3 regions of the Mesorhizobium abyssinicae genome follow, and region 2 is predicted to be linked to each of the others. Evidence: predicted binding sites of a transcription regulator. Region 2 holds the regulator's gene; each other region holds the start of a gene.
The links. Region 2 encodes LexA, which represses DNA repair genes until DNA is damaged. Its sites were predicted from a motif close to TGTTCNNNNTGTGTTCNG; they were not measured.

Region 1 (10,664 bases), on a different contig from region 2:
GTCACTATACGGGGAGAAGTGCCCGGCAGGGCGATGAGGGGCGGCGCCGACTTCCGACGATTGGCTGCGCCGCACGGCTTGCCTCCATTGTCCACAGGCGGCATAGATCGCGGATGCAAACCTACCGCCCGCGCCGTTCGGTGCTCTACATCCCGGCCTCCAATGACAGGGCGCTGGCCAAGATCGCGACGCTTGCCTGCGATGCCGTGATCATCGACCTGGAAGACGCCGTGCCGCCCGCCGACAAGGTCGCGGTGCGCGAAAAACTGGCGGGCATCCTGACCGAACGTCCGAACCGGCGCTGCGAGATGATCGTGCGCGTCAACGCGCTGGGAACCGAATGGGGCATCGACGACGTGCTGGCGGCGGCGAAAGGCGAGGCCGACGGCATCCTTTTGTCCAAGGTCGTCACGCCGCGCGAGGTGCTGGAGGCCGGCGACCTGCTCGACGACAATTTCGCGCCGGACACGGTGAAACTATGGGCGATGGTGGAGACGCCGAAGGCCCTGCTCAACATCGGCGCGCTTGCCGAACTCGGCCGCGACCCGGCCTCGCGGTTTACTTGTTTCGTTGCCGGAACGAACGATCTGGTCAAAGAGACCGGCGTCCTGGCGACGCCGGACCGGCGCTATCTCATGCCCTGGCTGATGCAGTTGGTGCTGGCCGCGCGTGCCGGCGGTCTCGATGTGCTGGACGGTGTCTTCAATGATTTTCGCGATGCCGATGGCTTTGCCCGCGAATGCGTGGAAGCCGCCGCCATGGGCTTCGACGGCAAGTCGCTGATCCATCCGGCGCAGATCGAGGCGGCGAACCGCGCCTTCGTGCCGGCGCCCGAGGCTCTTGCCCAGGCGCGCGCGGTGAAGGCGGCCTTCGCGCTTCCCGAAAATGCCGGCAAGGGCGTCATCGCGCTCGATGGCAAGATGGTCGAGCGGCTGCATCTCGCCCAGGCCGAGAAACTGCTGGCGAAGGCCGCCGCCATCGGCGCATGATGGTCCTAAACGAAATCACCCACCACAGAGACGAACCATGAAACTCTACCGCTTCCTGTCCGCTCCCGACGATTCCAGCTTCTGCCACAAGGTGACGGCGGCGCTGAACAAGGGCTGGCACCTGTTCGGCTCGCCGACCTACGCCTATGACAAGAAGACCAAGTCGATGCGCTGCGGTCAGGCCGTGGTGAAGGATGTCGAGGGCCACGACTACACGCCCGACACCAAGCTGAGCGATTGGTAGACGCGGGATTCCAGCCGGCACCCTTCCTCTCCCTCCGGAGGGGGGAGAGGTGGCGCTGCGAAGCAGCGACGGAGTGGGGGAAGCCGGTCCTCAAAATGCGGCGTCGCCGTCAATTCACCACAGCGCCTCAGTCAAGGCGCGACACCGCCCAGGCTTGAATAGCAACGCTCGGCAGAGTCGACCCCCACTCCGTCGAGCTTCGCTCGACACCTCCTCCCCCGATCGACGGGGGAGAGGAAAGGCGCGATGCGATTTCGCGAAAAGGCTCTAGGCCGTCTGCTCCGCCGCTTCCTCGATCCGCTCCATGTCGTCGTCCGACAGGCCGAAATGGTGGCCGATCTCGTGGATCAGCACATGGGTGACGATGTCTCCCAGCGTCTCCTCGTTCTCGGCCCAGTAGTCGAGGATGGCGCGGCGGTAGAGCGTGATGCGGTTCGGGCCCTCGCCGGTCTGCGGGTTCCAGCGCTCGGCGATGCCGCGCCCCTCGAACAGGCCGAGCAGGTCGAACGGCGTTTCCAGCGACAGATCGTCCATGATCTCGTCGGTCGGGAAGTCGGCGATCTGGATGACGATCTCGCCGGTCAGCTTGCGGAAATCCTCCGGCAAATGAGCGTAAGTCTCCAGCGCCAGGAACTCCATTTCCTCCATCGACGGCGAAAGCTGGTCGTGCCAGGTGCGGGTCTTGTAGATGCGGGCCATTCTTTGTCCTTTGATCCCGGCATATAGGCTTTCGCGCCGGTCGAGGCAAATGATGCGGCAATTCCGTTGCATATCCTTTGCCGCTGCCGGGGAATCGGCTATCCGTCGGTTCCGGCCATGTATCAGGAGCTCCTCATGCCGGACCTTTCCACCCTTGGACTTTTCGCCATTGCCTGCCTCGCTTTGACCGCGACGCCGGGGCCGGACATGCTGTTGATCGCTTCCCGCAGCGCCAGCCAGGGGCGCGCGGCTGGCCTGGCGACCTATGTCGGCATCGCCGCCGGCACCTATTGCCATGCGCTGGCCGCTGCCTTCGGCCTGTCGCAACTGTTTCTTGCCGCGCCCATCGCTTACGACATCGTGCGTTACGCCGGCGCTGCCTATCTGGCCTATCTCGCCTGGAAAGCGTTCCGCTCCGACGGGGCAGCGCTTGCGCCGGTCGCCGGCCTTGCACGCCACTCGCAAGGACGCATCGTCCGGCAGGGGCTGTTGACCAATCTCCTCAACCCGAAGATGGCGCTGTTCGTGCTGGCGCTGTTCCCGCAGTTCGTGCAGCCGCAGGCCGGGTCCGTGGCGGGGCAGATACTGGTGCTGGCAACCGTGCTCAACCTGATCGGGCTGGTCGTCAACGGTCTGGTCATCCTGACCGCCAGCCGGATCGGCGCGGCACTCTCGAGACGGACGCGGTTTCAGCGGGCCCCGCAGCTGTTGCTGGGAACCGTCTTTGCCGGGCTTGCGGCCCGGCTGGCCTTCGGTGGCCAGCGCTAAAGCAATTCCAGGAAAACTGTGAAGCGGTTTTCCATCCGGATTGCGTCAAACGAAAGCGTACAATGACAGAGGAATAAATTCACAATGACTCTGCTTGACTCTTCCGGACCGCTCTGGAATCTATAGGAACATAACAGGAACAATGCTGCTGAGAGTTGACCGTCATGGCGATGACCGCCGTGGCGCGGGAGACTGTTTTTGCCCTGCGCCGCCAGATCGCGAAGATCGAGGGAACGCTGCCCGAGCGCCTGGCGGCGCCGGCCGGCGCGTCGCCTGATGACCGCGACATCGCCGATGTCACGGTGGTCCGGCGCGGCCTTGCCGTTGCCGCGCCGGATGCCTTCCTGCGCACCGGCATCGCGCCGCTCGACGCCGCCCTCGGCGGCGGCCTGCCGAAGGCGGCGCTGAGCGAGATCCATGGCACTGAAACCCGCGACGCCGGAGCCGTCGCCGGCTTTGCCCTGTCGCTTGCCGGCCTGATCCTGACGCGGCAGCCGGGACTGCCGGTGCTGTGGGTCGGCACCTCGGAAATCTTCCGCGAGGCCGGCTTCCCCTATGCCGGCGGACTTCGGAGCCTGTTCGGCATCGCGCCCGAGCAATTGCTGTTTTCCGAGACGCCGAGGCTGCTCGACGCGCTGTGGATCGCCGAGGAAGCCGCCCGCATGACGACGCTCGCCGCCGTCATCCTCGAAATCCGCGGCAGCCCGCGGCCTCTCGACCTCACCGCGACGCGGCGTTTGCACGCCCGCGCCCAGGACGCCGGCCGGCCGGTGTTGCTGCTGCGCCAGGCTGGCGAGGCCGAGCCGACCGCCGCGCCCGTGCGCCTCATCGTGTCGGCCGCGCCCTCGGCAAGCCGCGCGACGATCGCCGGGCCGCTGGCCGGCTCGATCGGCCGTCCCGCCTTCACCGTCAACATCGGCAAGAGCCGCACCGCGCTCCCCGGACAATTCACACTGGAGTGGAACCCCGATGAACATGTTTTCGAGGAAAGAAGGACCCAGGAAGAACGGGCAACGAATCCTGTCGCTGTGGTTTCCGCATCTCGCCGCCGACCGCATCCTGCGCCAGCGACTGGGGCGGTCCTGGCGTTCCCGGCCGTCGCAGCACCTGCCTCTGGTGATAAGCCACCGAGACATGAACGCCCAGCGCATCGCCGCCCTCGACGAGCGGGCTGAGGCGCTCAGGCTGAAGCGCGGCATGGGCATCGCCGACGCGCGCGCCATGCACCCGACGATCGACATCGTCGAGGCCGATCCAGAGGCCGACCGCCGCCTGCTCGAAGGCCTCGCCGACTGGTGCGACCGCTACACGCCTTTGGTGGCGATCGACGGCGCCGACGGCCTGTTCCTCGACGTCACCGGCTGCACCCATCTGTTCGGCGGCGAACGCGCCATGCAGGACGAGATCCTGTCGCGCTTCCTTGAGCAGGGTTTCGATGTCCGCGCCGGGCTCGCCTCGACCCCGGGCGCCGCCTGGGCGGCGGCGCATTTTCACGGCGACCGGATCGTCGCCGGCGGCGAGGAGGAGACGCTGCTGGCGCCCTTGCCGCTCTCGGCGCTGCGCATCGAGCCGGAAACGCGCGCCAGCCTGGAAAGCGTCGGCCTGCGCACGGCGGGCGCGGTGATGGCGGCGCCCCGCGCCCCGCTTGCCCGCCGCTTCGGCGCCTCTTTGCTGCTGCGCCTCGACCAGGCGCTCGGCCGCCTCGACGAGGCGGTGTCGCCGCGCCTGCCAGTGGCGCCGCTTTCGGTCGAGCGCCACCTGGCCGAGTCGGTCGTGCTGACCGACGACATCGAGCGGCTGGTGAGCCGGCTGGCCACGGCGCTGAAGGGCGACCTCGAGCGGCGCGGCGAGGGCGCGAGGGCGCTCGCTCTGCTGCTCTTCCGCGTCGACGGCGCCGTCAGCCGCATCGCCGTCGGCACCTCGCGCCCGCTGCGCGAGCCATCGCTGATCCGCAGGCTGTTCCACGAGCGGCTTGCCGCACTCGAGCAGGACATCGACGCCGGCTACGGCTTCGACCTCGTACGCCTCTCGGTACTGTCGGCGGCGGCCTTCGACATGCAGCAGGCCGATCTCACCGGCGAGGCCAACGACGATGACGCCGATATCGCTTTATTCGCCGACCGCGTCCGCGCGCGGCTCGGCGAGGCCGCGGTGCTGCGGCCGGTTGCCGTCGAGAGCCATTTGCCGGAGCGCGCCGTCGCCATCGTCCCCTTCTCCGAGGCGCCGCAAAGGCGCGCGCCGCTCAAGCGGCCGGAGCGCGCCGTTCCGCCGGTGACCATCTATCCACCGGAACGGCCGATCCGCCTGTTCCGTTCGCCCGAGCCGATCGAGGTGCCGGCCACCGAGATGCCCGAGGGCCCGCCGATGAATTTCCGCTGGCGGCGCGCGCTCTACCGCGTCGCCCGCGCCGAAGGACCGGAACGCATCGCCGCGGAATGGTGGCGAAGGCTTCCCGGCGAGGAGGAAGCGCCGACCCGCGACTATTTCCGTATCGAGGACAGCGATGGCCGCCGCTACTGGCTCTACCGCCAGGGCCTCTACGGCGCGTCGGAGGCGCCGCCGCGCTGGTTCATGCACGGGGTCTTCGCATGAACGCGCTCGCCGCCACCGCCTATGCCGAATTCGGCATCCAGTCGAATTTCTCCTTCCTGCGCGGCGCCTCCAAGCCCGAGGAACTGGTGGTCGCGGCGAAATACCTCGGCTTCGCCGCGATCGGGCTTGCCGACCGCAACACGGTGGCCGGCGTCGTGCGCGCCTGGCAGCAGGCCAGGGTGGAGACGCTTGCCTATCATCCCGGCTGCCGCCTGGTGTTCGGCGACGGCACGCCCGACATCCTCGCCTATCCGCGCGACCGCGCCGGCTGGGGGCATCTGTGCCGCATGCTGACGCAGGCCAATCTGCGCGACGAGAACGAGAAGGGGGCGACGCTGCTGAAACTGAGCGACCTCCTCGAATGGGGGGATCTGATGTCGCTGGCGGTGCTGCCCGAATTGTCGTCGGACCCGGATGGCAATCTCGCAATGATTAGCCGGCTTAAGGATCGCTTTGGCGCGGCGCTGCGGCTTGCCGTGGCGCCCGACTATCGCGGCAATGACCGTTTCCGCGTCGAGCAGTCGGCGGCGATGGCAGACCGGCTGGGCGTGCCGCTGATGGCGACCAACGACGTCCTCTATCACAGCCCCGGCCGCCGCTCGCTGCAGGACGTGCTGACGGCGATCCGCCTCAACACGCCCGTTTCCCAGGTCGGGCTGGAGCTGGCGGCCAATGCCGAGCGCCATCTGAAGCCGCCGCAGGAAATGGCCAGGCTTTTCCGGCGCCACTCGCAAGCGCTGGCGGAGACGCTGCGCTTCGCCGGCGAGCTGACCTTCTCGCTCAGCGACCTCGAATACAACTATCCGGACGAGCCGACCGAATCCGGCCTGGGGCCGCAGGCCGAGCTCGAGCGCCTGGCCAGGGAAGGGGCGGCGACGCGCTATCCAGCCGGCGTCCCCGCCGCCGTGATGAAACGCATCGGGGAAGAACTCGCCCTGATCGAGCGGCTGAACTATGCGCGCTACTTCCTCACCGTTTACGACATCGTCAAATATGCCCGCAGCCAGCATATCCTGTGCCAGGGCCGCGGCTCCGCCGCCAATTCCATCGTCTGCTTCTGCATCGGCATCACCGAGGTCGGCCCCGACCGGATCGACACGCTGTTCGAGCGCTTCATCTCCGAGGAGCGCAACGAGCCGCCCGACATCGACGTCGACTTCGAGCATGAAAGGCGTGACGAAGTCATCGCCTATATCTACCAGAAATACAGCGCCAAGCGCACCGCGCTCGCCGCCGCCGTCATCAGCTATCGCGGCCGCTCGGCATTGCGCGAGGTGGCCAAGGCCATGGGCCTGTCCGAGGATGTCCGCACCGCCTTGACCAGCTCGATCTGGGGTTGGTCGACCTCCGAGCTCGGCGAGAAGGAGGCAGCCGCCGGCGGCATCGACCGCAGCGATCCGCTGGCCAGGCAGGTGATCGAACACGCCAACGAGATCATGGGCTTTCCCCGGCATCTGTCCCAGCATGTCGGCGGCTTCGTCATCACCAGGGACCGCCTCGACGAGGTCGTCCCCATCGTCAAGACGGCGATGGACGAGCGCAAGATGGTCGAATGGGACAAGGACGACCTCGACGCGGTGAAGATCCTCAAGGTCGACGTGCTGGCGCTCGGCATGCTGACCTGCCTGAAGCGCGCCTTCACACTTCTCACGCAGCATTATCCGGACGCCCGGGACGCCTATGGCCGGCCCTATGTGCTGGCTTCCCTTCCGGAGGAGGATCACCGTGTCTATGACATGATCTGCCGCGCCGACACGCTCGGCGTCTTCCAGATCGAGTCGCGCGCCCAGATGTCGATGCTGCCGCGCCTCAGGCCGCGCGCGTTCTATGACCTGGTCATCGAGGTGGCGATCGTGCGGCCGGGTCCGATCCAGGGCGACATGGTGCACCCCTATCTGCGCCGCCGGCAGGGCAAGGAGCAGGCCGAATATCCCAAGCCGGAGCTGGAGGAGATCCTCGGCAAGACGCTGGGCGTGCCGCTGTTCCAGGAACAGGCGATGAAGATCGCCATCGTCGCCGGCGGCTTCCGGCCGGGCGAGGCCGACGAATTGCGCCGCGCCATGGCCACCTTCAAGCGCACCGGCACGATCGGCAACTACCGCCAGCGCATGATCGACGGCATGGTCGGCAAGGGCTACGAGCAGGCCTTCGCCGAGCGCTGCTTCAAGCAGATCGAAGGCTTTGGCGAATACGGCTTTCCCGAAAGCCATGCCGCCTCCTTCGCGCTGCTGGTCTACGCCTCCTGCTGGTTCAAGACCTTCTACCCGGATGTCTTCTGCGCCGCGATCCTGAATTCGCAGCCGATGGGTTTTTATCAGCCGGCACAGCTCGTGCGCGACGCCCGCGACCACGGCGTCGAGGTGCGCGAGGTCGACATCAACTTCTCCGTCTGGGACTGCACGCTGGAGCAGACCGCCTTCGATCCGGCTCGCGTGCTTGCCCGCCATGCCGAAATGCGCGGCGTGATCGAAACCGGCCATGCCGTCCGCCTCGGCTTTCGCCAGATCAAGGGCCTGTCGGAGGAGCGCATGACGCTGTTCGTCGAGCGGCGCGGCGCCGGCTACGAGACCGTGCGCGACGTCTGGCTGCGCTCCGGCCTCGATGTCGGCGAGATCGAACGATTGGCCGAGGCCGACGCCTTCCGCTCGATCGGCCTCGACCGCCGCGCCGCGCTCTGGGCGGTGCGCGCGCTCGACGGCAAGAGCGCCGCCGAGAGATTGCCGCTGTTCGACCAGCCGAGGGTCCGCCTGCGCGAGCTGGAGCCGGAGACCAGGCTGCCGACAATGCCGCTCGGCGAGCATGTCATCCACGACTACCGCTCGCTCGGCCTGTCCTTGAAGGCGCATCCGGTGGCCTTCCTGCGCGAGCGGCTCGACCGCGCCGGCGTCATACCCAATGCGCGCCTCCCGTCCGTCAAGGACGGCCGGCGCGTCTCCGTCGCCGGCCTCGTGCTGGTGCGCCAGCGCCCCGGCAAGGGCAACGCGATCTTCCTGACGCTGGAGGACGAGAATTCCGTCGCCAATGTCATTTTCTGGGAGAGGACCTTCACCCGCTTCCGCCCCATCGTCATGGGCGCCCGCTTCGTGCGCGTCACCGGCAAGCTGCAGCAGGAATCAGGCGTCATCCACATCGTCGCCGAGAAGATCGAGGACCTGACGCCGTGGCTGACCATGCTTTTGGAGGAGGTGACCCCGGCTCTGCCCCCCCCGCCGGACATCGCCGTGCTATCGGACAAGGCGGAAAGCGTCATGCCCAGGGGGCGGAATTTTCAGTAGGCGGCCTACGCCTTCGCTCGTTGCCACGGTGCAGGCCTTCAATGCCGGCGGGACAGCGCCCCCCTCTGTCCTGCCGGACATCTCCCCCACTTGGGGGGAGATCAGACGTCACCCTGGCTTTCGCCAATCGCCAGCGTTGCAGAATGAGCGGAGCGCCGATGCTGCCAATCTCCCCCCTCGAGGGGGAGATGGCCGGCAGGCCAGAGGGGGTCGGTTCGACCGGATGCGACCCCTCTATTCGCCGTACCCACTCACGCCGACCCGCCGAGCCGCGGCGGCGACAGCAGGTCCTCGGCCGAAATCGTCCGCGCCTCCGAGGGCAGCATGATCGGGATGCCGTCGCGCACCGGATAGGCAAGTTTGGCCACGCGCGAGATCAGCTCGCCGCGCTCCGCATCCCAGGTCAGCGGACCCTTGGTCAGCGGGCACGCCAGCAGCTCCAGCAGCTTCGGATCGACACTGGCCTTCTGTCCGTCACGTCCTTCCGCAGCCATTGCACTTTTCCCTGTCCGACTGGTGCCTAAGGTGTGTTGAGATACAGGTCAGGCCCAGTCGAGAATGGTGGCTTCCGAGAACCGGGGCGGAGCGTACTTGAAGTACGTGAGCACCGGAAGCGCAGGAAGCCGCCGTTTGCAGGCCGGCCTCACCTGAATATCGATACACCTACTGCAGGCTCGAGCCAAAATCCTCACCCTCGCGCGCCAGCGCCATCTCGGTGATGGCGATCAGCGTTTCGGCGCGCGTTTTCAGGTCCGCCGCCTCGAGCAGCGCCTGTTTCTCGGCCGGCCCATAGGGCGCCATCATCGACAGCGCGTTGACCAGCATGGCGTTCTCGGCGCGGCTGACGCTCTCCCAGTCGGCTTCGAGATCGTTGGCCTGCAGATAGGCCCGAAACGCCTTCAGCAGCGACGGCCGGTCGACCTCGGCGCCGGCGCGGTCTTCGTCGAGATCGGCGAGGAAGGGCGCGATCCGGCATTGCCGGAACGGCGTCTTGGTGGCGGCCTCATGCGTGATGCGGAAGCGGCAGACGCCTTGCAGCGAGATCAGGTAGCGGCCGTCGCCGCTCTCGGCCAGCGAGATGATGCGCCCGGCGCAGCCGACGCTGCACAGTTCCGGCTCGCCGTCGTCGCGCAGGGCGCCGTCGAGGCTGGGCTGGATGATGCCGATCAGCCGCGCGCCGCCGACCGCCTCGTCGACCATCTGCAGATAGCGCGGCTCGAAAATGTTGAGCGGCATGCGCCCGCCCGGCAACAGCAGCGCGCCGGCAAGCGGAAACACCGGGATCGTCGCCGGCAGATCGGCGCCACGCCGGTAATGCGCGTTTCCCGCCTGCAATCAGCCCTCCGATCGCCTGAAGCGTGTCAAAGCCGCGATCTCCTCCTCGCCGCCAAAAGGCTACTCGTGCCTCCAAGCTGTGTCGAGATTCAGGTCAGGCCGGCCTCACCTGCAAAATCAACGCAGCTTAATCTGGCGCATTCGCGACAGGCCGCAAGCCCATGCGGCAAAAACAGCCGGCGAACCGCCTCAGGAAAACAGCAGCGACGACAGTTTGCGCCGTGCGCCAAGCGTCGCCTCGTCGGTCATGCCCCAGGCTTCGAAGAATTTTAACAGCTGCGCCTTGGCGCCGTCGTCGTTCCAGCTCCGGTCGGCCTTGATGATCGCCAGCAGATTGTCGGCGGCTTGCGTCCGCTCGCCGCGGGCATTCTGGATCATCGCCAGGTCGAAGCGCGCCTGGTGGTCGCCGGGATTGGCGGCAAGGCGGCGCTCGAACTCGGCCGGATTGCCGAGCGAGGCGGCCTGCGCGGCGAGCGCGATCCTGGCGCGCAGCGCGGCAAGTGGCGGCGCGTCCTTCTTGTCTTCCGGCGCCCGCGCCAGAATGGCCTCGGCGCCTTCCGTGTCGCCGGCCTCGAACAGCAGTTCGCCGAGCCCGGCGATCGCCTCGATCGTTTCCGGCGCCTGCTCGAGAATGGCGTCGTAGATGTCGGCCGCGGTCTGCGCGTCACCGGCGCCGCGCGCTTCCGCCGCCGCCGCCAGCGCCTCCGCCACCTGGTTGCCGGCGCCGTTCTTGCCGCCGACCTTCTTGATGAACTCTGCGAT
Region 2 (10,664 bases):
ATCATTCCGTGATCACCGCCGGCGGCACGACCGTTTCGATCAATGAGTACCGTCTCGCCTACGACCGCCAGATCAGCGTCATGTCGCAGCAGTTCGGCCAGCGCATCACGCACGAGCAGGCGAAGGCGCTCGGCATCGACAACCAGGTGCTGGCGCAGCTCGTCTCGGGCGCCGTGCTCGACGAGCAGGCCCGCAAGCTCGGCCTCGGCCTCTCCAAGGACCGGCTTGCCGAGCTGACGCGCGAGGACCCGGCCTTCAAGGGCCCGAGCGGCCAGTTCGACCGCAGGACGTTCGAATATCTGCTGCGTCAGGTCGGCATGCGGCCCGAAGACTATCTGAAGAACCGCTCCCAGGTGGCGGTGCGCCAGCAGATCGTCGAGGCGGTTTCGGATGGCCTCAAGGCGCCGCAAACCTTCCTCAAGGCGGTCGCGCTTTATCGCGGCGAGGATCGCACCATCGACTATCTCACGTTGCCGAAGACGCTGGTCGAACCGATCGAGACGCCGGCAGACAGCGCGCTCCAGACCTATTTCGATGCCAACAAGAAGACCTACGCCGCGCCCGAATACCGCAAGTTCTCCTATGTCAGGCTCGAGCCGCAGGACATCATGGATCCGACCGCGGTGACCGATCAGCAGATCAGCGACGACTACAACAAGAACAAGGGGCGCTACACGACGCCGGAGATGCGCACCATCGAGCAGCTGGTGTTCAAGACGCCGGATGCGGCCAAGGCCGCGTTCGATTCGCTGAAGGCCGGCGCGACCTTCGACAAGCTCGTCACCGCCGAAGGCAAGACCCAGGCAGACACGCTGCTCGGCACGCTTGCCAAGGACAAGATCGCCGACAAGGCGGTGGCCGAAGCGGCCTTCAAGCTCGCCGCCAATGAGGTCAGCCCCGTCGTCCAGGGTGCTTTCGGCCCGGTGCTCCTGCGCGTTACCGAGATCAAGCCGGAGGTGGTGAAGTCGCTGGCCGAAGTCTCCGACCAGATCCGCAAGGACCTGGCGCTCGGCGAGGCAAGCCGCATCCTGCTCGACGTGCACGACAGTTACGAGGACACGCGCGCTTCGGGCAGTTCGCTCGCCGACGCCGCCGCCAAGCTGAAGCTCAAGGTCGTCACCATCGACGCGATCGACCGCACCGGCCAGCGTCCCGACGAGACCATCGTCAAGGACCTGCCGGAATCGGCGGACCTGATCAAGGCGGTGTTCGCCGCAGAGCCCGGCACCGAGAATGAGGGCCTGACCACCGCCGACAATGGCTTCGTCTTCTACGAAGTCGGATCGATCACGCCGGCGCGCGACCGCACGCTGGACGAGGTTCGCCAGAAGGTGGTGGCCGACTGGACAGCGGCTGAAACGGAAAAGCGGCTCGACGCCAAGGCGCAGGAACTGGAAAAGCGTCTCAAGGCAGGCACCACGCTCGACGTGATCGCCGGCGAATTGAAGCTGGAGAAGCAGACCAAGCGCGGCCTGAAGCGCGAAGCCGATGACGCCGATTTCGGCAAGGAAGGCGCCGCCGAAATGTTCGGCGTCGGCGAAGGCGGCACCGGGCTGATCCCCTCGCCCACCGGCGACGGCCAGATCCTCTACAAGGTGGCCGAAGTGTTCGAGCCGGCCGGCGCCGATGGCAGCTCCGTGCCCGACGACGCGCAGAAATCCTTCACCGCCGGCATGTCGGACGACCTGCTCGACCAGTTGGTGGCGCAGTTGCAGACGCAATACGACGTCCGCATCGACCCGGCCGCGGTTTCCCAGGCGCAGGCCCGATGAGCGCGCTGAAGACCCATATCGCCAAGGTCGCCGCCGGCACTCCTCTTTCGTTTGAGGAGGCGCGCGAGGCCTTCGACATCATCATGTCGGGCGACGCAACGCCCGGTCAGATCGGCGGCTTCCTGATGGCGCTGCGCGTGCGCGGCGAGTCGGTGAGCGAGATTTCCGGCGCCGTCGCCACCATGCGCGCCAAGATGCTGCGCGTCGAGGCTCCGCACGGCGCCATCGATATCGTCGGCACCGGCGGCGACAATTCGCACAGCGTCAACATCTCGACGGGATCGGCATTCGTCATTGCAGCGAGCGGCGTGCCGGTGGCCAAGCACGGCAATCGCGGCCTGTCCTCATTGACCGGCGCTGCCGATGTGCTCACCGCGCTCGGCGTCAAGATCGACATCGGACCGGAGACGATCGGCCGTTGCATCCATGAAGCCGGCGTCGGCTTCATGTTCGCGCCGGCGCACCATCCGGCGATGAAGCACGTCGGCCCGATCCGGGGCGAGCTTGGCACGCGCACCATCTTCAACCTGCTCGGACCGCTGTCCAATCCGGCCGGCGTCAGCAGGCAGATGGTCGGCGTATTCCTGCCGGAATGGATCATGCCGGTTGCCGAGGCGTTGAAGGCGCTGGGCGCCGAGCACGCCTGGATCGTTCACGGCGACGGCTATGACGAGATCACCACCACCGGCGAGACGCAGGTGGCGGAACTTGCCGGCGGCGAGATCCGCACCTTCGCGCTCACCCCCGAAGCGGTCGGCCTGCAGCGCCACACCAAGGACGAGTTGCGCGGCGGCGACGCGGCCTACAACGCCAAGGCGCTGCGCGACATGCTGGCAGGTGCTGCGGGCGCCTACCGCGACACCGTGCTGATGAATGCGGGCGCCGGCCTGGTGGTGGCCGGCAAGGCGACGACGCTCGCCGACGGCATGGCGAGCGCGGCGCAAGCCATCGACAGCGGCCGCGCGCTCCAGGTGCTCGGTCGGCTGGTCGAAATTTCGAACGAGTAGAGCCCTTGTCCGACATTCTGCGCAAGATCGAAGCCTACAAGCGCGAGGAGATCGCGGCGGCCAAGCAGCGCGTGCCGTTGGCCGAGATCAAGGCGCGGGCTCAAGCCGCCGAGGCGCCGCGCGGTTTTCTTGCCGCGCTCGAGGCCAGGCGCAGGGCCGGCGGCTTCGGGCTGATCGCCGAGATCAAGAAGGCGAGCCCGTCCAAGGGGCTGATCCGCGCCGATTTCGATCCGCCGGCGCTCGCAAAGGCCTATGCGAATGGCGGCGCCGCCTGCCTCTCCGTGCTGACCGACGCCCCGTCCTTCCAGGGCGCGCCCGAATTCCTCACCGCCGCGCGCGCCGCCGTCGCCTTGCCGGCGCTGCGCAAGGATTTCCTGTTCGACGCCTATCAGGTGTTCGAGGCCCGCGCCTGGGGCGCCGACGCCATCCTGATCATCATGGCGAGTGTCGACGACGCGATGGCGCGCGAACTCGAGGCGACGGCGCTCGAACTCGGCATGGATGCGCTGGTCGAAGTGCATGACGAGGCCGAGATGGAGCGGGCGCTCCGGCTCTCGTCGCGGCTGATCGGCATCAACAACCGCGACCTCAGGACGTTCGAGACCAGCCTCGGCGTTTCGGAGCGGCTGGCGGCGATGGTACCGGCCGACCGGCTGCTGGTCAGCGAGAGCGGCATCTTCACCCATCAGGACTGCCGCAGGCTGGAGAAGAGCGGCATCGGCACCTTCCTTGTCGGCGAGAGCCTGATGCGGCAACAGGATGTCGCGGCGGCGACTCGCCTGCTTCTGACAGGCAAGGCGCCGGCCGAGGCCGTCTGACGATGGCGGCCGCCCTCACCCATCTTGGCGCCTCGGGCGAAGCCAACATGGTCGACGTCGGCGACAAGGCCGAAACGGTGCGCACCGCGATCGCCGAGGGCTTTGTCTCGATGCGCGCCGAAACGCTGGAGATGATCCTTGCCGGCGACGCCAAGAAGGGCGATGTGCTGGGCACCGCGCGCATCGCCGGCATCATGGCGGCCAAGCGCGCGCATGAACTGATCCCGCTCTGCCATCCGCTGCTCCTGACCAAGGTTTCCGTCGATATCGAACCGGACAAGTCGCTGCCCGGTCTCAAGATCACCGCGCTTGCCCGTGTCACCGGCAAGACCGGCGTCGAGATGGAAGCGTTGACGGCGGCCTCTGTCGCCTGCCTCACCATATACGACATGGCCAAGGCCGCCGACCGCGCCATGGTGATCTCCGGCATCAGGCTGGTCGAAAAGACCGGCGGCAAGTCCGGCGACTACAAGTCGGCCGGGGCGGGCGCCTGATGGCGCTGGTTCCTGTGGCCGAGGCGCTCGAGCGCCTGCTGGATGGCGCGGCGCCGCGGGCCAGCGAAAGCGTCGCACTGATCGACGCCGCCGGCCGGGTCCTGGCCGAGCCTGTGGTGGCGCTGCGCACGCAGCCCCCCTTCAACGCCTCAGCCATGGACGGCTATGCGACGCGCGCCGCCGATGTGGCATCCGTGCCGGCGCGGCTTCCGGTGATCGGCATTGCGCCGGCCGGCCGCGGCTTCGAAGGCAGCGTCGGCACGGCGCAAGCCGTGCGCATCTTCACCGGCGCGCCGGTGCCGCAAGGCGCCGACACCATCGTCATCCAGGAGAATGTGCAGGACCTCGGCGGCGGCACGATCGAAGTGACCGAGCCGACCGCTGAAGGGCGCAACATCCGCCGCGCCGGGCTCGACTTCGTAGAAGGCGATGTGCTGCTGGAAAAGGGCCGGCTGCTCGATCCGGCGGCACTGTCGCTGGCGGCATCCGCCAACCACCCGCGCCTCATTGTAGTGAAGCGGCCGCTGGTCGCCATCATCGCCACCGGCGACGAACTGCTGCCACCCGGCAGCGAACTCGGTCCCGACCAGATCATCTCGTCCAACGCCTATGGCGTCGCCGCCGCTGCGCAATCGGTCGGCGCCCGCGCGCTCGATCTCGGTATTGCCGCCGACCGCAGGGAAGCGATCGCCGCGCTGGTCAGGCAGGCCGTCGAGCAGCAGGCCGATGTCATCGTGACGCTTGGCGGCGCCTCGGTCGGCGACCACGATCTCATTCACGACGTGCTGACCGGCGAGGGCATGACGCTCGATTTCTGGAAGATCGCCATGCGCCCGGGCAAGCCGCTGATGTTCGGCCGGCTGGGACCCGCGCGCTGCATCGGCCTGCCCGGCAATCCGGTAGCGAGCCTGGTCTGTTCGCAGCTGTTCCTGAAGCCGTTGCTGGCGCGGCTCGGTGGCCGCGCGTTCACCCAGGACATTCGCGGGGCGCGGCTGGGCGCCGCGATGCAGGCAAACGATCTGAGGCAGGATTACGTGCGCGCCGTCGCCCGCGAAGAAGCCGGCTCACTGGTTGCGACGCCCTTCGGCATCCAGGACTCCTCGATGCTGCGCACGCTGGCCGACGCCAACGGCCTGGTCGTGCGCGAGCCCTTCGCGCCTGCGGCCGCTGTGGGCGATGCCTGCCGCGTGCTGATGCTACGCTGAACAAAACGTCAACGCATTCATTAAACTTTAAACGGTTGCGGAACACAACTGGAACAGATAGTGTTTGTTCTGGGTTTGTTTTTCTGATTCTGGTTTCAGAACCCGTGGGGGCCGCCATGCTGACGCGCAAACAACATGAACTCCTGATGTTCATCCATGAACGGCTGAAGGAAAGCGGCATTCCGCCCTCTTTCGACGAGATGAAGGAGGCGCTTGATCTGGCTTCGAAGTCGGGCATCCACCGGCTGATCACGGCGCTGGAGGAGCGCGGCTTCATTCGCCGGCTGCCCAACCGGGCGCGTGCGCTGGAAGTGCTGCGCCTGCCCGATTCGATCGCGCCTGGCCTCAATGCCGCGAAGAAGTTTTCGCCGAGCGTCATCCAGGGAAGCCTCGGACAGGGCAATCTCGGCCGGCAGATCAAACCGGCGTCGCCGTCGCGGACCCCCAGCAATGACGACGACGCTGTGTCGGCGGTGTCGATCCCGGTAATGGGCCGCATCGCCGCCGGCGTGCCGATCGACGCCATCCAGCACCAGACGCATTCGATCTCGGTGCCCCCGGACATGATCTCGGGCGGCGAGCATTATGCGCTGGAGGTGAAGGGCGACTCGATGATCGAGGCCGGCATCTTCGACGGCGACACCGTCATCATCCGCAACGCCGACACGGCGAGCCCCGGCGAGATCGTTGTGGCGCTGGTCGACGAGGAAGAGGCGACGCTGAAGCGCTTCCGCCGCAAGGGCGCATCGATCGCGCTCGAAGCCGCCAACCCTGCCTATGAGACCCGCATCTTCGGCCCTGACCGGGTCAAGGTGCAAGGCAAGCTGGTCGGCCTGATCCGGCGCTACTGAGCGGACGGCGCCAGTTTGACCACCGGTTTTTCGGGTCTCTGGTAGGGCGGCAGTCCCCTCGCCTCGCGAGAGTATTTGCGCTGCTCGTGCCATGGCCGGTAGGGCTTTTCGACAGCGTAGCGGATTGTTGCTTGCGCGGTCGCCGATTGCGGATCGAAGAAGACGGCGGCGCTGCCGGAGCGGGCGAGCTGACGTTTGGTGACGACGAGGGCCAGCGAATTCCAGCAGGGACTGTAGGCGGTGGCGTCGTCGATGACGATCAGGTCGGCGAAGGCGCAGGCCGGCCGCGCCGTCTTGCGGTTTTCCGCGAGCGCCACGATTGCGCCTGACGGATGTCGGGCAAGGCATAGCCCGTCCCTGCAGTAGAATGGCGAGCCCGGCGGCAGGTCGAGCGGTTCGATATCGAAGCGTGCATCCCCTGTCTCGAAGGTCTCCGGCTCGACGATGGTCTCGGCCACCAGCGCGCGTTTCCAGTTGTCGGTGGTGAATTCATTCGACCGCACCCGGTTGACGGCAAGCTCGCCGCCGCCGATCGGCATCGCCACCAGATGAGCATCCTCCGAGATCAGCACATCGGGCGTGCGGGTATTGGAAACCGTCATCAGGCCGGCCACAGCGAAGGGGATCGCCGCAAGTCTCAGCCAGGTCGTGGCCATGGTCGCGATGACCAGCGCTATCGTCACGAAAAGCACCGACTGGATGGAGATCAGCCCGACGGCATCGACCGGCGAGCGTTCGGAGATCCACCCGGAAATCGCAATCATCGCGGTCAGGCCCTTGCCCATCAGATACAGGAATGGCCAGTCGAGACCGAACGGCATCGTCAGGGCGCTGGCGACCCCCAGGAACATGACCACCGAAACGATCGGCATGACGGCCAGGTTGGCGAGCAGGCTGAGCGGCGACACGCGCTGGAAGTGCCAGATGGCGAAAAGCGCCGTAGCGCTGCCGGCGATGATTGAGGTCATGGCAAGGCCGCCCATCCCCATCACCAGCTTTCGCGACGCAAAGTGAAGGAACGATCGCTTCGGCACCGGCGCGGTCGTCCTGTCGGCCCGATAGTCCGACCAGCCGGCATAGGCGCCGACCAGGGCGGCGGTGGCGGCGAACGACATCTGGAAACTCGGGCCGACCACTTCGTGCGGCGACACAAGAATGACGGCGATGGCCGAGATCGCCAGATTGCGCATGGTGAGCGCGGCCCGGTCGAAAAGTACGGCGACAAGCATCACCGCCAGCATGATGAAGCTGCGTTCGGCGGCGACCACAATGCCGGAGAAGACGAGGTAAGCGGCGATCGAGAGGAGCGCGGCGGCGGCGGCATATTTCTTGACCGGCCGGCGCGAGGCGAAGTCGGGAAACAGCGCGAAGGCGCCGCGCAGCAGAAGCATGATGGTGCCGGCAACCAGCGCCATGTGCAGGCCGGAGATGGAGATGATGTGGTAGATGCCGGTGCGCCGCATCGCCTCGTTGATCTCATCGGGAATGCCTGCGCGCACGCCGACGATCAGCGCCGCCGCGATCTCGCCCTCCGGGCCGCCAACCAGGCCGCGAATATGGTCGGCGATGCTCTCCCGCGCCTTCTCGATCGCGGAAGCGAGGTTCGCCGTCGCTGGCGCCTCTTGGCTGGCTATTGTCTTTGGATTGCCGAGGAAAAAGCCGCTGGCGCCAATGCCCGAAAAATAGCTGTCGAAGGAGAAGTCGTAGCTGTCCGGCCGCACCGGGCCGGTCGGCTGCAGCAGCCTTGCATAGCCCGTCAGCAGCGAGCCGGCGGTCATGTCGGCGGGTACTTTCCGCGCCGAAAGCCTGACCCGCTCCGGCGCGTAGCGCAGTTTTGGGTGGGCGGTGGAGATCACATCGATAGTCAGCCTGACGCGGCCGTTCTCCATCTCCTCCAGGCTTACGAGGCGGCCGGTCAGGCGGGTCTGGATCTCGGAACCGAGCATCGGGGTCGCGGCGCGCCAGGTCTCGACCTTGGCGGCGAGAAAGCCCAGGGCGCAAAAGAACGCCGCCATGAAGAGGAGATGCGTCTTTGGCCGTGAGCGCGAAACCAGCGCGCAGACAGCCATGAGCGCCACCGCCGCAAGCGGCCTGTAGGGATCTGGCTCTGCGTTCAGCGAGAAATAGAAGATCACGCCGGTCGCCAGGAATACCGGCACCAGCAGAAAGCCGATGCCGCGATCAAGCTCGGTCGTGGCAGCGTTGCCGATGCTGCGGTGAAACGCCGGCCATGACACGCGGCCAAGCTGCTTGCGGAGCCGCGTGATGGTTGCCGTTGGCGAGGCCGGGCGGAATCCGTCGTCATCGGTCGGCAAAATCTCTTTGGCCGGACGCGGCTCCGGAAGTGAAACCGGCGCGGCATCGGCAGGCACGGTGTCGGCAAACAGCAGTCGCTCGCTGACGCCAGCTGTCGTCCCCTCGCCCTCCTCCGCGCCCCGGCCTCGTCCAGCCATCAGATCTGCCCCTTGCGCCCCAGACCTCCTATGCTACATGAACGCCGAAAACGCGAAAGTCCGCGCCACCACGTCTGCTTCCTGTGCCAGCCTGAGAGTGCCATGTCCGACAAGGTCGTCACCCGTTTTGCCCCCTCGCCGACAGGCTACCTGCACATTGGCGGGGCGCGCACGGCGCTGTTCAACTGGCTCTATGCGAAGCACACCGGCGGCACCATGCTGCTGCGCATCGAGGACACCGATCGCGAGCGCTCCACCGAGGCGGCGACCGCTGCCATCCTGGACGGACTGACCTGGCTCGGCCTGTCATGGGACGGCGAGGCCGTGTCGCAGTTCGAGCGCGCGCCGCGCCATCGCGAGGTCGCGGAGGAGCTCGTGCGCCTGGGCAAGGCCTATTACAGCTACGAGACGCCCGCGGAGCTCGAGGCGATGCGCGAGGCGGCGCGGGCCAAGGGCCTGCCGCCGCGCTACAACGGCCAGTGGCGCGACCGCGACCCGTCCGAGGCGCCTCCCGGCCTCAAGGGTGCCATCCGCATCAAGGCGCCGACCGAAGGCGAGACCGTCGTGCACGACCGCGTGCAGGGCGAGGTGCGCTTTCCCAACAAGGACCTCGACGATTTCATCATTCTGCGCTCGGACGGCAACCCGACCTACATGCACGCCGTCGTCGTCGACGATCACGACATGGGCGTCACCCACATCATCCGCGGCGACGATCATCTGACCAACGCAGCGCGCCAGACGGTGATCTACAACGCCATGGGCTGGGATGTGCCGTCGATGTCGCACATTCCGCTGATCCATGGCGCCGACGGCGCCAAGCTGTCGAAACGGCATGGCGCGCTCGGCGTCGAGGCCTATCGTTCGATGGGCTATCTGCCGGAGGCCCTGCTCAACTATCTCGCCCGCCTCGGCTGGAGCCATGGCGATGACGAAGTCATGTCGATCAAGGACATGATCGGCTGGTTCGACATCGGCGACGTCAACAAGGGCGCCGCCCGCTTCGACTTCGCCAAGCTCGAGGCGCTGAACGGCGTGCATATGCGCAAGATGGACGATCATGCGCTGTTCGACATCTTCGTCGCCACCCTACCCTATCTCGAAGGCGGCCCGGCGCTCGCCGCCCGGCTCGACGACCAGAAGAAGGCGCAGTTGCTCGCGGCCCTGCCCGGCCTCAAGGAGCGCGCCAAGACGCTGGTCGAACTGGTCGACGGCGCGGGGTTCCTGTTTGCCGAGCGGCCGTTGCCGGTCGACGAGAAGGCGGCGGCGCTGCTTTCCGGCGAAGCGCGCGCCGTTCTGCGTGGCGCCCATGCGACGCTGACGGCGGTCTCTGGCGACTGGACGGCAGCTACCGCCGAGGCCGCGATCCGTGACTTCGCGCAAGCCGGCGGCCACAAGCTCGGCGCCGTGGCGCAGCCGCTGAGAGCCGCGCTGACCGGCAGGAGTACATCGCCCGGCGTGTTCGACGTGCTTGCCGTGCTTGGCCGCGAGGAAAGCCTGGCGCGCATCGCGGATCAAATCGATTAGGAGCGAACTGGCCCAAGAAGATTGGCATTGAAAGGCGCGTTTCGCAGTGCAACATTAGGCCTTGGCCCAATCTGGCACGCACCTCCTAAAATGCGGTGGCGAGTACGCGCATTCCGGTGATTTCGACGTGTCGTTTTGCAGGAATTTGCCTTGCCGGCATGAGGAAACAAGAAGGAGTTTCTAATGAGCGAAGCTGCAACAAAATTGGACTTGGGGGCCAACCCGCGCGAGTCGACCGCCAAGCTGGAACTCGCCGGCAAGACGCATGAATTCAAGGTGCGAAGCGGTTCGGTCGGGCCCGACGTCATCGACATCGGCGCGCTCTACAGCACCACCGGCGCCTTCACCTACGATCCCGGCTTCACCTCGACGGCAAGCTGCGAGTCGGCCATCACCTTCATCGACGGCGACGCCGGCATCCTGCTTCACCGCGGCTATCCGATCGACCAGCTCGCCGAGCATGGCGACTTCCTCGAGGTCTGCTACCTGCTGCTCTACGGCGAATTGCCGACCAAGGCGCAGAAGGACGACTTCGAT
Region 3 (10,664 bases), on a different contig from region 2:
CCGGCCGCCGCGTCCGGAGGCGAACGAGCCGCCGCCGTAGCTGTTGCCGTAGCCGCCATAGGAGTTGCCGCTCTCGGCGACCTCGACATGGGTTTCCGGCAATTCGTCGAGGAAGCGCGACGGGATCGTCGATTGCCACAGGCCGTGGATGAGGCGGTTGGAGACGAACCAGATGTGCAGGTTCTTCTTGGCCCGCGTCAGGCCGACATAGGCGAGGCGGCGCTCCTCCTCCAGGCCGGAACGGCCGCCTTCGTCGAGCGCGCGCTGGTGCGGGAACAGGCCTTCTTCCCAGCCGGGGAGGAAGACGGTCTCGAACTCGAGACCCTTGGCCGAATGCAGCGTCATGATCGAGACCGCATCGAGAGACTCGCTCTGCTCGGCCTCCATGACCAGCGCGACATGCTCGAGGAAGGCGCGCAGCGATTCGTACTCCTCCATGGAGCGGATCAGCTCCTTGAGGTTTTCCAGCCGCCCGGGCGATTCGGCCGAGCGGTCGTTCTTCCACATGTCGGTGTAGCCGCTCTCCTCCAAAATGGTCTCGGCGAGCTCGGTGTGCGGCGTGGTCTCCAGCGCCTTTTGCCAGCGCTCGAAATTCGCCGCGACCTCGCGCAGGGCGGCGCGCGGCTTCGGCTTCATCTCGTCGCTTTCGGCGAGGTTGCCGGCCGCTTCCAGCATCGGGATGCGCAGCGCCCGCGCCGTGTCGTGGATCTGGCGGATCGTGGCTTCGCCTAGCCCACGCTTCGGCACGTTGACGATGCGCTCGAAGGCGAGGTCGTCGCCGCCATTGGCGACGACGCGGAAGAAGGCGAGCGCGTCGCGGATTTCCATGCGCTCGTAGAAACGCGGGCCGCCGATGACGCGGTAGCTCAGGCCGAGCGTGATGAAGCGTTCTTCGAAAGCGCGCATCTGGAAGGATGCGCGCACCAGGATCGCCATGTCGTTTAGATTGTGCTTCTGCCGCTGGTAGGCCTCGATGGTCTCGCCGACGGCGCGCGCCTCTTCCTCCGAATCCCAGGCGGCATGGACATGCACCTTATCGTCCTCGGGATCGTTTCGGTCGGTGAACAGCGTCTTGCCGAAGCGGCCTTCGTTGAAGGCGATAAGATGCGAGGCCGCGCCGAGGATATGCGCGGTCGAGCGGTAGTTGCGTTCGAGCCTTATGATGGTGGCGCCTGGGAAATCCTTGTCGAAGCGCAGGATGTTGTCGACTTCGGCGCCGCGCCAGCCATAGATCGATTGGTCGTCGTCGCCGACACAGCAGATGTTGACGGTGGCCGGGCGGGAATTCCCCTTGAGGGGAGGGCGGCCGGGCGAAGCCCGGTCGGGTGGGGTCCTCGCGGCAGTGCTCGACGCCCCTGTGCTCGATGACCGGGCGGTGCCTTCTGCGGCGACCCCCTCCGCCCGCTTCGCGGGCACCTCCCCCTCAAGGGGGGAGGATTGCGGCCGCTGCGCCAGCAGGCGCAGCCACATATACTGCGCGGTGTTGGTGTCCTGGTACTCGTCGACGAGGATGTATTTGAAGCGCCTGTGGTAGTCCTTCAGCACATCCGGATAGGCGCGGAAGATGCGGATCGGATGGCAGAGCAGGTCGCCGAAATCGCAGGCGTTCAGGGTCTGCAGCCGCTCCTGATAGGCCTTGTAGAGCTCGCGTCCCTTGCCGTTGGCGAAGCTGCGGGCGTCGCCCTCGGGGATGTCGGCGGGGCCGAGGCCCTTGTTCTTCCAGCCGTCGATCATCTGCGCGAACTGCTTGGCCGGCCAGCGCTTGTCGTCCAGTCCCTCGGCCTGGATGAGCTGCTTGATCAGACGCACGACATCGTCGGTGTCGAGGATGGTGAAATCGGATTTCAGCCCGGCGAGCTCGGCGTGACGGCGCAGCAGCTTGACGCCGATCGAGTGGAAGGTGCCGAGCCACGGCATGCCCTCGACATTGCCTTCGCCGATCAGATGGCCGATGCGCTGCTTCATCTCGCGCGCCGCCTTGTTGGTGAAGGTGACGGCGAGGATCTGCGAGGGGAAGGCCTTGCCGGTGGCGAGGATGTGGGCGATGCGGGTGGTGAGCACGCGCGTCTTGCCGGTGCCGGCGCCGGCCAGCACCAGAACCGGGCCTTCCGTCGTTTCGACGGCCAGCCGCTGCTCGGGGTTCAGCCCCTTCAGATAGTCGGGCGCGCTGTTCTGGCCGCTGCGGGCGGCCATGGCGCGCGCGGCTATGCCGGACGGGGCCGCGGGCCGCGCATTCGGTTCGTCAAAAAAGGGCATGTCTTCCGAAAAGCCGGACATTGCCCCCGAATGTAGTGATTCGGCAGCGAAAGGCCAGAAGTGTCTACGTTTTGTTCTGGTTTGGCGACACGATTGCCGGGCGTGGTGGCTTTCCAGCGCCCGGCAAGCGCCTCGAAGCGCTTATCCGGCGGCTGCCCGCATGCGCTCGCCTATCTTGTCGGCCACGTAGCCGGCATCGCGCGCCGCGCCGTGGATCATGGTGGAGGAGGTCGAATGCTGGAAGTGCAGGCCGCAGACATACAGTCCCGGCTCGCCTTCGACGGCGCCGCGATACTGCTTCACCCGGCCGGTGTCGTCGAAGATCGGCAGCTTGATCCAATCGAGCCCGGCCCGGAACCCGGTGCACCAGATAATGTTGGCAACGTCGAGAAGCTGGCCGCCGTCGAGCAGCGGCTTGCCGTCGCGAGCACCGGCGACGCGAGGGACCCGGCGGACGCCGGCGGCGTCCAGATCCTGCGGCTTGACCCGGATCAGCGGCAGGCCATGCGACAACTGCTCCGGCTTGGCCCTGCGGCCCATCGGCGTGTCGACGGTGAGCAAACGGTGGAAAACGATGCGCAGGACGACCGGCAGGACCAGACGCATCGCGAAATAGCCATTGTAGGCGACCGGGATGTGGCCCGGATGGCGGCCCGACAGCCACACCTGATGCGTTCGCGCGACATCCATGGCGATTTCCGCACCGGAATTGCTGGCGCCGACCAAAAGCACGCCACCTGCCTTGAGCTGTTCCGGGTTCTTGTAGGCGACCGAATGCAATTGCCGGATCGACGGATCGAACGACGCCGCGAAATCCGGAATTTTCGGCTTCTGGTAGCTCGAGGCGGCGGCGACGACGTGCCTGGCAATGTAGCGGGTCTGGCCTGATGTGACGACGTAGCGCTCGCCGGAGCGGGTCACCTCGTCGACCTTGACGCCGGTGCGCACCGGCAAGGCAAACCTTCTCGCATAGGCCTCGAGATAGTCGGCCATTTCGTCCTTGGTCGGGAATGAATAGCGCGCGGCGGGGAACGGCATGCCGACCAGACTGTCGAAGCGTGCCGGCGTGAAGAGGCGCAGCGAATCCCAGCGCGAGCGCCAGATATCGCCGACGCGTTCGCGGCCCTCCAGGATGACGAACTTCACCCCCTTGCGGGCGAGGTGATAGCCGACGGAAAGGCCGTTCTGGCCGGCGCCGATGACGACGACGTCGACATGTTCTTCCCTGAGCGCGGGCCGCGTCTCGTCGCCTGATGATGGATCGCTGCCGGTTGCCTGCAGCGCATCGGCCTCCAGGTGCATGAAGGCCGCGCCCTGTTCCAGCAGGGCGCCGGCGCGTTCCCTGGTCTCGGCGATGCGGATATTGTGACGGCCGCGCAGGGTCATTGCCTGCATCGCGGCCGTTCCGGATATCGAAGTCGGGTTCATGATCGCTCCATCTGGTTCGTCACTGGCGGACCAAAAATAAGGGAACGGCGCCGCGGCGCTTCGGGGAGACACCTCACGAGTCAGAAAAATGCGATGGGGATTTTTCCCCATGCCGCTAGAGCGGTTCATCGTTTCACGGAAACGCCGAACCGCTCTATCTCTTTGTTTTGACGCAATTCCGGACGGAAAACCGTTTCACACTTTTCCTGGAATTGCTCGAGGTCAGAAAATCGTTGCGTCAGAGCAGGCCGTTCTGAAAGCCGTAGGCTGTGGCAGCCGCGCGCGAGTTGACCGCCAGCTTGTCGAATATGTTGCTGAGATGCCGGTCGACGGTCTTTTCGCTGAGACCTAGGTCGGTTGCTATCGTCCTGTTGGTCTTGCCGGTGGCGACAAGGCCAAGAACTTCGATCTCGCGCCGGGTCAGCCCGTGCGAAGGCAAGCTCGTCGGCCGGGTCAGTGCGGCGACCCGGGCGAGGTCGGGCGCGGCGCCGAGGCCGGCAAAAACCGTACGGGCGGCATCGAATTCGAGCTCGGTGCCGTCTTCGTCGCCAAGCATGCGGCAGGCCTGCCCTGCAAGCACGCGCAGCCGCGCCTCGAGATAGGGAGCGCCGGCACGCTGCCAGGTCGTCAGCGCGGCGCGGAAATGGCCGAGCGCGGTCGCGGCGCTGCCTTCGTGCAAGTCGATCTCGCCTCTCGCCTGCGAGGCCATCGCCGCCAGGATGTCGGTCGCGAAACGGCTGGCGATCGCTTCCAGCTCCTGGCAGGCGTCGCGTGCCTCCTCGATTGCGCCGGCGGCGATCATGATCTCGACCAGGGCCGGCAGCAGGCGGGCGCGGCCGAGTGGAGCCTTGGTCGTGGCGAGCACGCGGCGAAGGGTTGCCGCAGCCTGTTCGGCCCGGCCCTGCGCCAGCCGCAGCAGCGCCATGCCGGGCTGCGGTTCGAGCCCGAGCCTGCTGGCAGTGCGGTAGAGGTCCTCGGCGGCGGCGAACTCGCCGCGCAAGCGATGGATTTCGGCCTCCTGGTAGGCCGCGCCCGCCGCCGCCTCGCTGGCGGTGGTATGGGCCAACGACGTCGTCGCGCGGCGTGCCTCGGCGATCGCGTCCTGCCAGGCGCCGTTCAATTCCATGATCTCGGCGCGGTGCAAAAGGCAGACGCCGTTGAACTGGACAAGCTGCGGCTGCGTTCCGCACCAGTTCGACAGCGCCTCGGTCCATTCGCGCGAGCGGTCGAGCGCATAGACCTGCCGGCATGCGGCGATGAGGTTGCAGTAGATCAGGCCGGTGACGATGGGCGAGAGCTTTCCGTCGACGGCCGGCAGCATGGCCTCGTCGAGCGAGGCGATGCCTTCGTCGATCCGGCCCTGCCGCACCAGTGCACGGCCGAGATAGCATCTGGCGAAGGCGACGAGGTCGATATCGCAACAGCGCTCGCCGATCGCCAGGGCCTGGCTCGCCAGCGGCGCGGCGGCCGGATCGTTACCCGTCATGAGTTCCTTCTGGGCCGCCAGCAAGATCAGATAGCCATGCGCCGCGCATTCGCGACCGAAGCCGTCGGCCAGGCGCTGGGCCTGCTGGATGCAGGCCGTCGCGTGGCCTTCCTCGCCGAGGGCAAGAAGCCGGAAGCCGCGAAAGAACGCCCAATACGCCGCCCGGTCGTAACGGCCCGCCTCGACATAGGCCTCGAACAGACGGTCACCGGCGACCTGGCTGTCCTGATCGCGGTCGAGCATGGCGGCCGACCAGAGCTGTCGTTCGAGATCGTCCGGGCCCAGCGGCGCGATCGCGTCCGTGGCCTGCAGAAGCGCGAACGCATCCGCCCATGCCCGCTGCGCGTAGGCGTGGCGGGCCTTTTCAAGCAACGAGGCGGCGTCGGCCTTCATCGGCAAAGCATAGCATCGCCCGATTGCCGGCAGAAGAATGGCGACCGCCAGGCTTCGTCATTTCGACGTGAACGGCAGGACCGAGCAATGCGCGCGACATCGTTGGATATTGTCCTGCTAATTTGACACCTCGCGCGAGCGGGCAGAAAACTACGGCGGCGAGGTGAAACAGACTCGAAAGCGCGTTACGGTTGCATTTGGCGACGGCGGTTTCCGGACGCTCGCCTGCTGCGCCTGAAGGAGTGTCGTCATGGCAACCATCCTCACCGCCGTAATCCTTGCTCTCATCGGTCTGGTTCTTGGCGGCGGCGGCATCCGGTTGGTGATGCTCGGCGGCAGCTGGTACTACGTCATTGTCGGCCTTGCTTTCCTAATCACCGCCTGGCTGCTGTTCCGGCGCAGGTCGACAGGACTTTGGCTCTATGCGGCGATCGTGATCGGCACGCTGTGCTGGGCGGTGTGGGAAGCCGGCTTCGACTGGTGGGATCTGGGTCCGCGCGGCGGCGTCATCGTGCTTTTGGCGCTGTGGCTGCTGACACCATGGGCGAGGCGAGGGCTCACCGGTCCCGATGGACGCGCGCCGCTGATCCTGGCGGTGCTGGCCTCGCTGGCCGTGGCCGGCTATTCGATGACCGCCGATCCAAAGGACATTGCCGGCGAACTCAGCGCCGACAAGGTGACGCCGACGGCCGATCTCGGCGGCAACGTGCCGGAAGGTGAGTGGCACTTCTATGGGCGCACGCCCTATGGCCAGCGCTATTCGCCGCTCAACCAGATCACCGTGGACAACGTGGCTTCGCTGCAGCCGGCCTGGACGTATCGTACTGGCGACGTGAAGGGTCCGGACGACATCGGCGAGACGACCTATCAGGTGACGCCGCTGAAGATTGGCGATGCGCTCTACATCTGCACGCCGCACAATTTCGCCATCGCCATCGATGCCACGACCGGCAAGGAGAAATGGCGCTTCGACCCGAAGATCAAGCTCGATCCCAACCGCCAGCACCAGACCTGCCGCGGCGTGTCCTATTATGCCGACGGCAAGATCGCCGCCGGCCAGCCGTGCGCCGCGCGCGTCTATCTGCCGACCTCCGACGCGCGGCTGATCGCGCTCGACGCCGCGAACGGGCAGGTGTGTGCCTCCTTTGCGGAGGGCGGCACGCTGAACTTGCTCGCCAACATGCCGTATCCGAAGTCGGGCTACTACTATTCGACCTCGGCGCCGCTCATCGTCGGCGGCAAGATCATCGTCGGCGGCGCGGTCAACGACAATTATTCCACGCAGGAACCGTCGGGCGTCATCCGCGCCTTCGACGTCGACAGCGGCGCGCTGCTGTGGAACTGGGATTCCGGCAATCCGGACCAGACGACGCCGCTGCCGGCCGGCCAGACCTACACCAACAACTCGCCCAACATGTGGTCGACGCCGAGCACCGACGAGAAGCTCGGCCTGCTCTACGTGCCGCTCGGCAACCAGACGCCGGACCAGCTCGGCGCCGGGCGCAGCGCCAATGTCGAGAAATTCTCGTCCTCGATCACCGCGCTCGACCTCAACAGCGGGCAGGTGCGCTGGGTGCGGCAGACCGTGCATCATGACCTTTGGGACATGGACGTGCCGGCGCAGCCATCGCTGGTCGACATCACCACGTCGAGCGGCGTCGTGCCGGGGCTGGTCGGGCCGACCAAGCAGGGCGATCTTTACGTGCTCGACCGGCGCAGCGGCGAGCCGATCATTCCCGTCAAGGAGGTGCCGGCCCCGGGCGGCGCGATCGAGGGCGACCACACCTCGCCGACGCAGCCGGAATCGGACCTCTCCTTCAATCCGAAGCCGCTGACCGGCGCCGACATGTGGGGCATCACCATGTTCGACCAGCTGGCCTGCCGGATCGAGCTCAAGGGCCTGCGCTATGAGGGCCGCTACACGCCGCCATCCGAGCAGGGCTCGCTGGTCTATCCCGGCAATTTCGGCGTCTTCAACTGGGGCGGCGTGGCAGTCGATCCTGTCCGGCAGGTGATGTTCGGCATGCCGACCTACCTGGCGTTCAAGTCGCAGCTCATCCCGCGCGACCAGGTGCCGCCACCGGACGAAGGGCGCGGCAGCGAACAAGGGCTCAACCGCAACGAGGGCGCGCCTTACGCGGTGGTGATGGGGCCGTTCCTGTCGCCGCTCGGCATCCCTTGCCAGGCGCCGCCATGGGGTTTTGTGGCCGGCGCCGATCTCAGGACCGGCAAGATCGCCTACAAGCACCGCAACGGCACCGTGCGCGACATGACGCCGCTGCCGCTGCCGTTCAAGGTCGGCGTGCCTGGCATTGGCGGGCCGATGATCACCGCCGGTGGGGTCGCGTTCCTGGGGGCGGCGGTCGACGATTATCTGCGCGCCTATGATCTGACGACCGGCAGGCAGCTTTGGAAAGCCAGGCTGCCGGCCGGCGGCCAGTCGACGCCGATGACCTATACGGTCGCCGACGGCCGCCAGTTCGTGGTCATCGTCGCCGGCGGCCACGGCTCGGTCGGCACCAAGCCGGGTGATTATGTGATGGCTTACGCTTTGCCGAAGTGAAGGCCTGTTCAGAGCCCGAGGTGGCCTTTGAGGCCCGGCACCGAGCCAAGCACCTGATTGGTGAGATCCGGGCCGGCGGCGGCTTCCGCTTGCTGGACCAGCGTGGCGCCGGCCTTTTGAATCTGGGCCATGTCGAGGCCGGAGGCCTTGAGCGCGGCGATACCGTTGATCAGCGCGCCGGTCTTCTCGCCGAGCACGCCGCCAAGCGCCCCCTGCAGCGACGACAGCAGGCCGCCGCCCGAGCCGCCGGATGCACCTGCGGCCATGACATCATATTTCCGGGCCAGCGCATCCGCGCCGGGGATCTTGGCAAAGAAGCTCGAGGCGCTGGTGCCCTCCGCCTCGTGCTCGAGCACCGAAAAGATGGTGCCGACGACCTTTTCCGTCACCGCCTGGTCGAGGCCGGCCTTGGCGGAAACGGTGTTCACGATGTCCTGAACGTCCACGGTCTTCCCCTCGGTGTTGGCGCTTAGTTGCCGGATTTCGCGCGGCCGGGCCGGCGTTGCTCGCTTCTGACTTTGACCGCCGCCCGGCTGAGGGCCGCGGATCGCAGCGCCAGGAGGGCCGCGCTGGCCAGCACGAGCGCGCTTGCGACGATCGGAGCGGACAAGGTCATGAGCGTTGTTCCTTCTCTTCAGGCATCGCCGTGGCAGGCGAAGCCGATCTCAGCTTCCCCTTATATTGTGGCAACGCCATCAAGATTTGCCGAAATGACCAAAATGTGATGGGGCCCCGGACGGGCCGCCCGCCTTTGGATTGCGTTGCGCCTAATTTTTATGGTCCTATTCAACAGCTTATGGCCCATTTCTCATACCGGAGCCGATGTTTGCCGCAAGCAGGTTGCGTCGCCGCCGCCCGACCGTGCCAGGCTCTCCGCATCACCCAGCCGTGAATGGACCAAGCGCCTTCCAACCCTATCTTGCCCGGTGGGGGGACAGTCGAGGAATGAGCCATGACCACAGCCGCCGCCGAGCCCGTCATCACCCAGGCGATGATCGATGCCTATGATGAATACACGCATCTGACGCTCGACCGGCGCCGTTTCATGGAACAGCTGACGAGGCTTGCCGGATCTGGCGCGGCAGCCGCCGCCATCGTGCCGTTGCTGGCGGCGAATCCCGCCAGGGCGGCGATCGTCGCCGAGGACGATCCGCGCGTGAAGGGTGAGGACATCACCTATCCCGGCAGCGGAGGCGAGATGAAGGGCTACCTGGTCGAGCCGGCCGACCGGTCCGGCAAGCTCGGCGCCGTCATCGTCATCCACGAGAACAGGGGGCTCAACCCGCACATTAGGGATGTGGCGCGGCGGGTGGCGCTGGAAGGGTTCGTCGCGCTGGCGCCGGACTTCATGTCGCCGCTCGGCGGCACGCCTGAGGATGAGGACAAGGTGCGCGAACTGTTCGCGACGCTCGATCCCGCGCAGGTCGCCGCCAACGCCGTGGCGACGGTCGCGTTCCTCAAGGGCTACAAGGACGGCAACGGCAAGGTCGGCGCCGTCGGTTTCTGCTGGGGCGGCGGCGCAGTCAACACGCTTGCCGTCAATTCGCCGGATCTGAGCGCAGGGGTCGCCTATTATGGCATGCAGCCGAAGGCCGACGACGTACCGAAGATCAAGGCCGCGCTGCTGCTCCACTATGCCGGCCTGGATGCGCGCACCAATGCCGGCATCGATGCCTTCAAGAAGGCGCTCGACGCGGCGCATGTCGAGTACGCGGTCTATGTCTATGAGGGCGCCAACCATGCCTTCAACAACGACACCTCGGCGGCTCGCTACGACAAGAAGGCGGCCGACCTCGCCTGGGGCCGGACGGTCGCTTTCCTGGAGGAGAAGCTTGCCTAGCCTTATGGCGCTCGTTCCGGGGCTGGCTTGTGCAAGGCGACGCCGGCCACCACCAGCGCGATGCCCAGGCAATCGCCGAGGCTGGGAACCTGCCTCAGCACGATGATACCGATCAGTGTCGCGCTCAGCGGCAGCAGAGACAGCATCAGCGCGAAGCTGGCGCGCGGCAGCCGCGCCATGGCGAGTTGATCGCAGATATAGGGGATGACCGAGGAGCAGATGCCGACGCCGATGGCGGCGATGAGCAGCGACGGCGCGGAAAAGGCCGGCAGCGCCTCGGTGAAGCCGATGGGCAGCACGACGAGGAAGGCGATCGTCATTGCCGCGCCCAAGCCGGCAATGCCGGCGCCCGCGCCGGACGCCGCGACGCGGTGGCCGAGGACGATGTAGCCGACGAACAGCGCGCCGTTGAGGAAGGCCCAGAACAGGCCGACCGGGTCGCTCGACCATTTGACATCGATCAACAGCAAGGTGCCGGTGACGGCAATGGCGAGCGCCGCGAGATTGCGCGGGCGGCGCAGGCCGACGAGCGCGACGCCGATGGTGCCGACGAACTCGATCGCCGCGACCAGCGAGATCGGCAGGCGGTCGAGCGCCAGATAGAAGGAACAGTTCATCACCGCCAGGCAGGCGCCGAAGGCGACGAGCAACAGCCGTGTCGGCCGGTCGGCGCGGGCGAAGACCCTCCATGGCCGGGT

Region 1: the regulator LexA is predicted to act here: its motif matches at 2,825-2,842, upstream of PU724_RS22990 (ImuA family protein).
Region 3: the regulator LexA is predicted to act here: its motif matches at 2,318-2,335, upstream of PU724_RS22085 (ATP-dependent helicase).

What each region holds. Positions count from the first base shown of each region.
Region 1 is NZ_JARAKC010000012.1:204-10,867, forward strand. Features, by position in the region: gene PU724_RS22970 (HpcH/HpaI aldolase/citrate lyase family protein) at 114-989, shown strand; gene PU724_RS22975 (DUF1737 domain-containing protein) at 1,027-1,233, shown strand; gene PU724_RS22980 (metallopeptidase family protein) at 1,501-1,932, opposite strand; gene PU724_RS22985 (LysE family translocator) at 2,068-2,700, shown strand; gene PU724_RS22990 (ImuA family protein) at 2,865-3,875, shown strand; gene PU724_RS22995 (DUF6504 family protein) at 3,835-5,292, shown strand; gene PU724_RS23000 (error-prone DNA polymerase) at 5,289-8,567, shown strand; gene PU724_RS23005 (Trm112 family protein) at 8,819-9,061, opposite strand; gene PU724_RS23010 (LON peptidase substrate-binding domain-containing protein) at 9,231-9,902, opposite strand; gene trxA (thioredoxin) at 10,092-10,664, opposite strand, start outside.
Region 2 is NZ_JARAKC010000021.1:27,381-38,044, forward strand. Features, by position in the region: gene PU724_RS27990 (SurA N-terminal domain-containing protein) at 1-1,772, shown strand, start outside; gene trpD (anthranilate phosphoribosyltransferase) at 1,769-2,779, shown strand; gene trpC (indole-3-glycerol phosphate synthase TrpC) at 2,785-3,597, shown strand; gene moaC (cyclic pyranopterin monophosphate synthase MoaC) at 3,600-4,091, shown strand; gene PU724_RS28010 (molybdopterin molybdotransferase MoeA) at 4,091-5,296, shown strand; gene lexA (transcriptional repressor LexA) at 5,413-6,147, shown strand; gene PU724_RS28020 (ComEC/Rec2 family competence protein) at 6,141-8,600, opposite strand; gene gltX (glutamate--tRNA ligase) at 8,703-10,127, shown strand; gene gltA (citrate synthase) at 10,311-10,664, shown strand, end outside.
Region 3 is NZ_JARAKC010000010.1:175,405-186,068, forward strand. Features, by position in the region: gene PU724_RS22085 (ATP-dependent helicase) at 1-2,277, opposite strand, end outside; gene PU724_RS22090 (flavin-containing monooxygenase) at 2,398-3,651, opposite strand; gene PU724_RS22095 (helix-turn-helix transcriptional regulator) at 3,923-5,563, opposite strand; gene PU724_RS22100 (glucose/quinate/shikimate family membrane-bound PQQ-dependent dehydrogenase) at 5,814-8,126, shown strand; gene PU724_RS22105 (hypothetical protein) at 8,135-8,572, opposite strand; gene PU724_RS22110 (hypothetical protein) at 8,596-8,742, opposite strand; gene PU724_RS22115 (dienelactone hydrolase family protein) at 9,079-9,966, shown strand; gene PU724_RS22120 (EamA family transporter) at 9,969-10,664, opposite strand, start outside.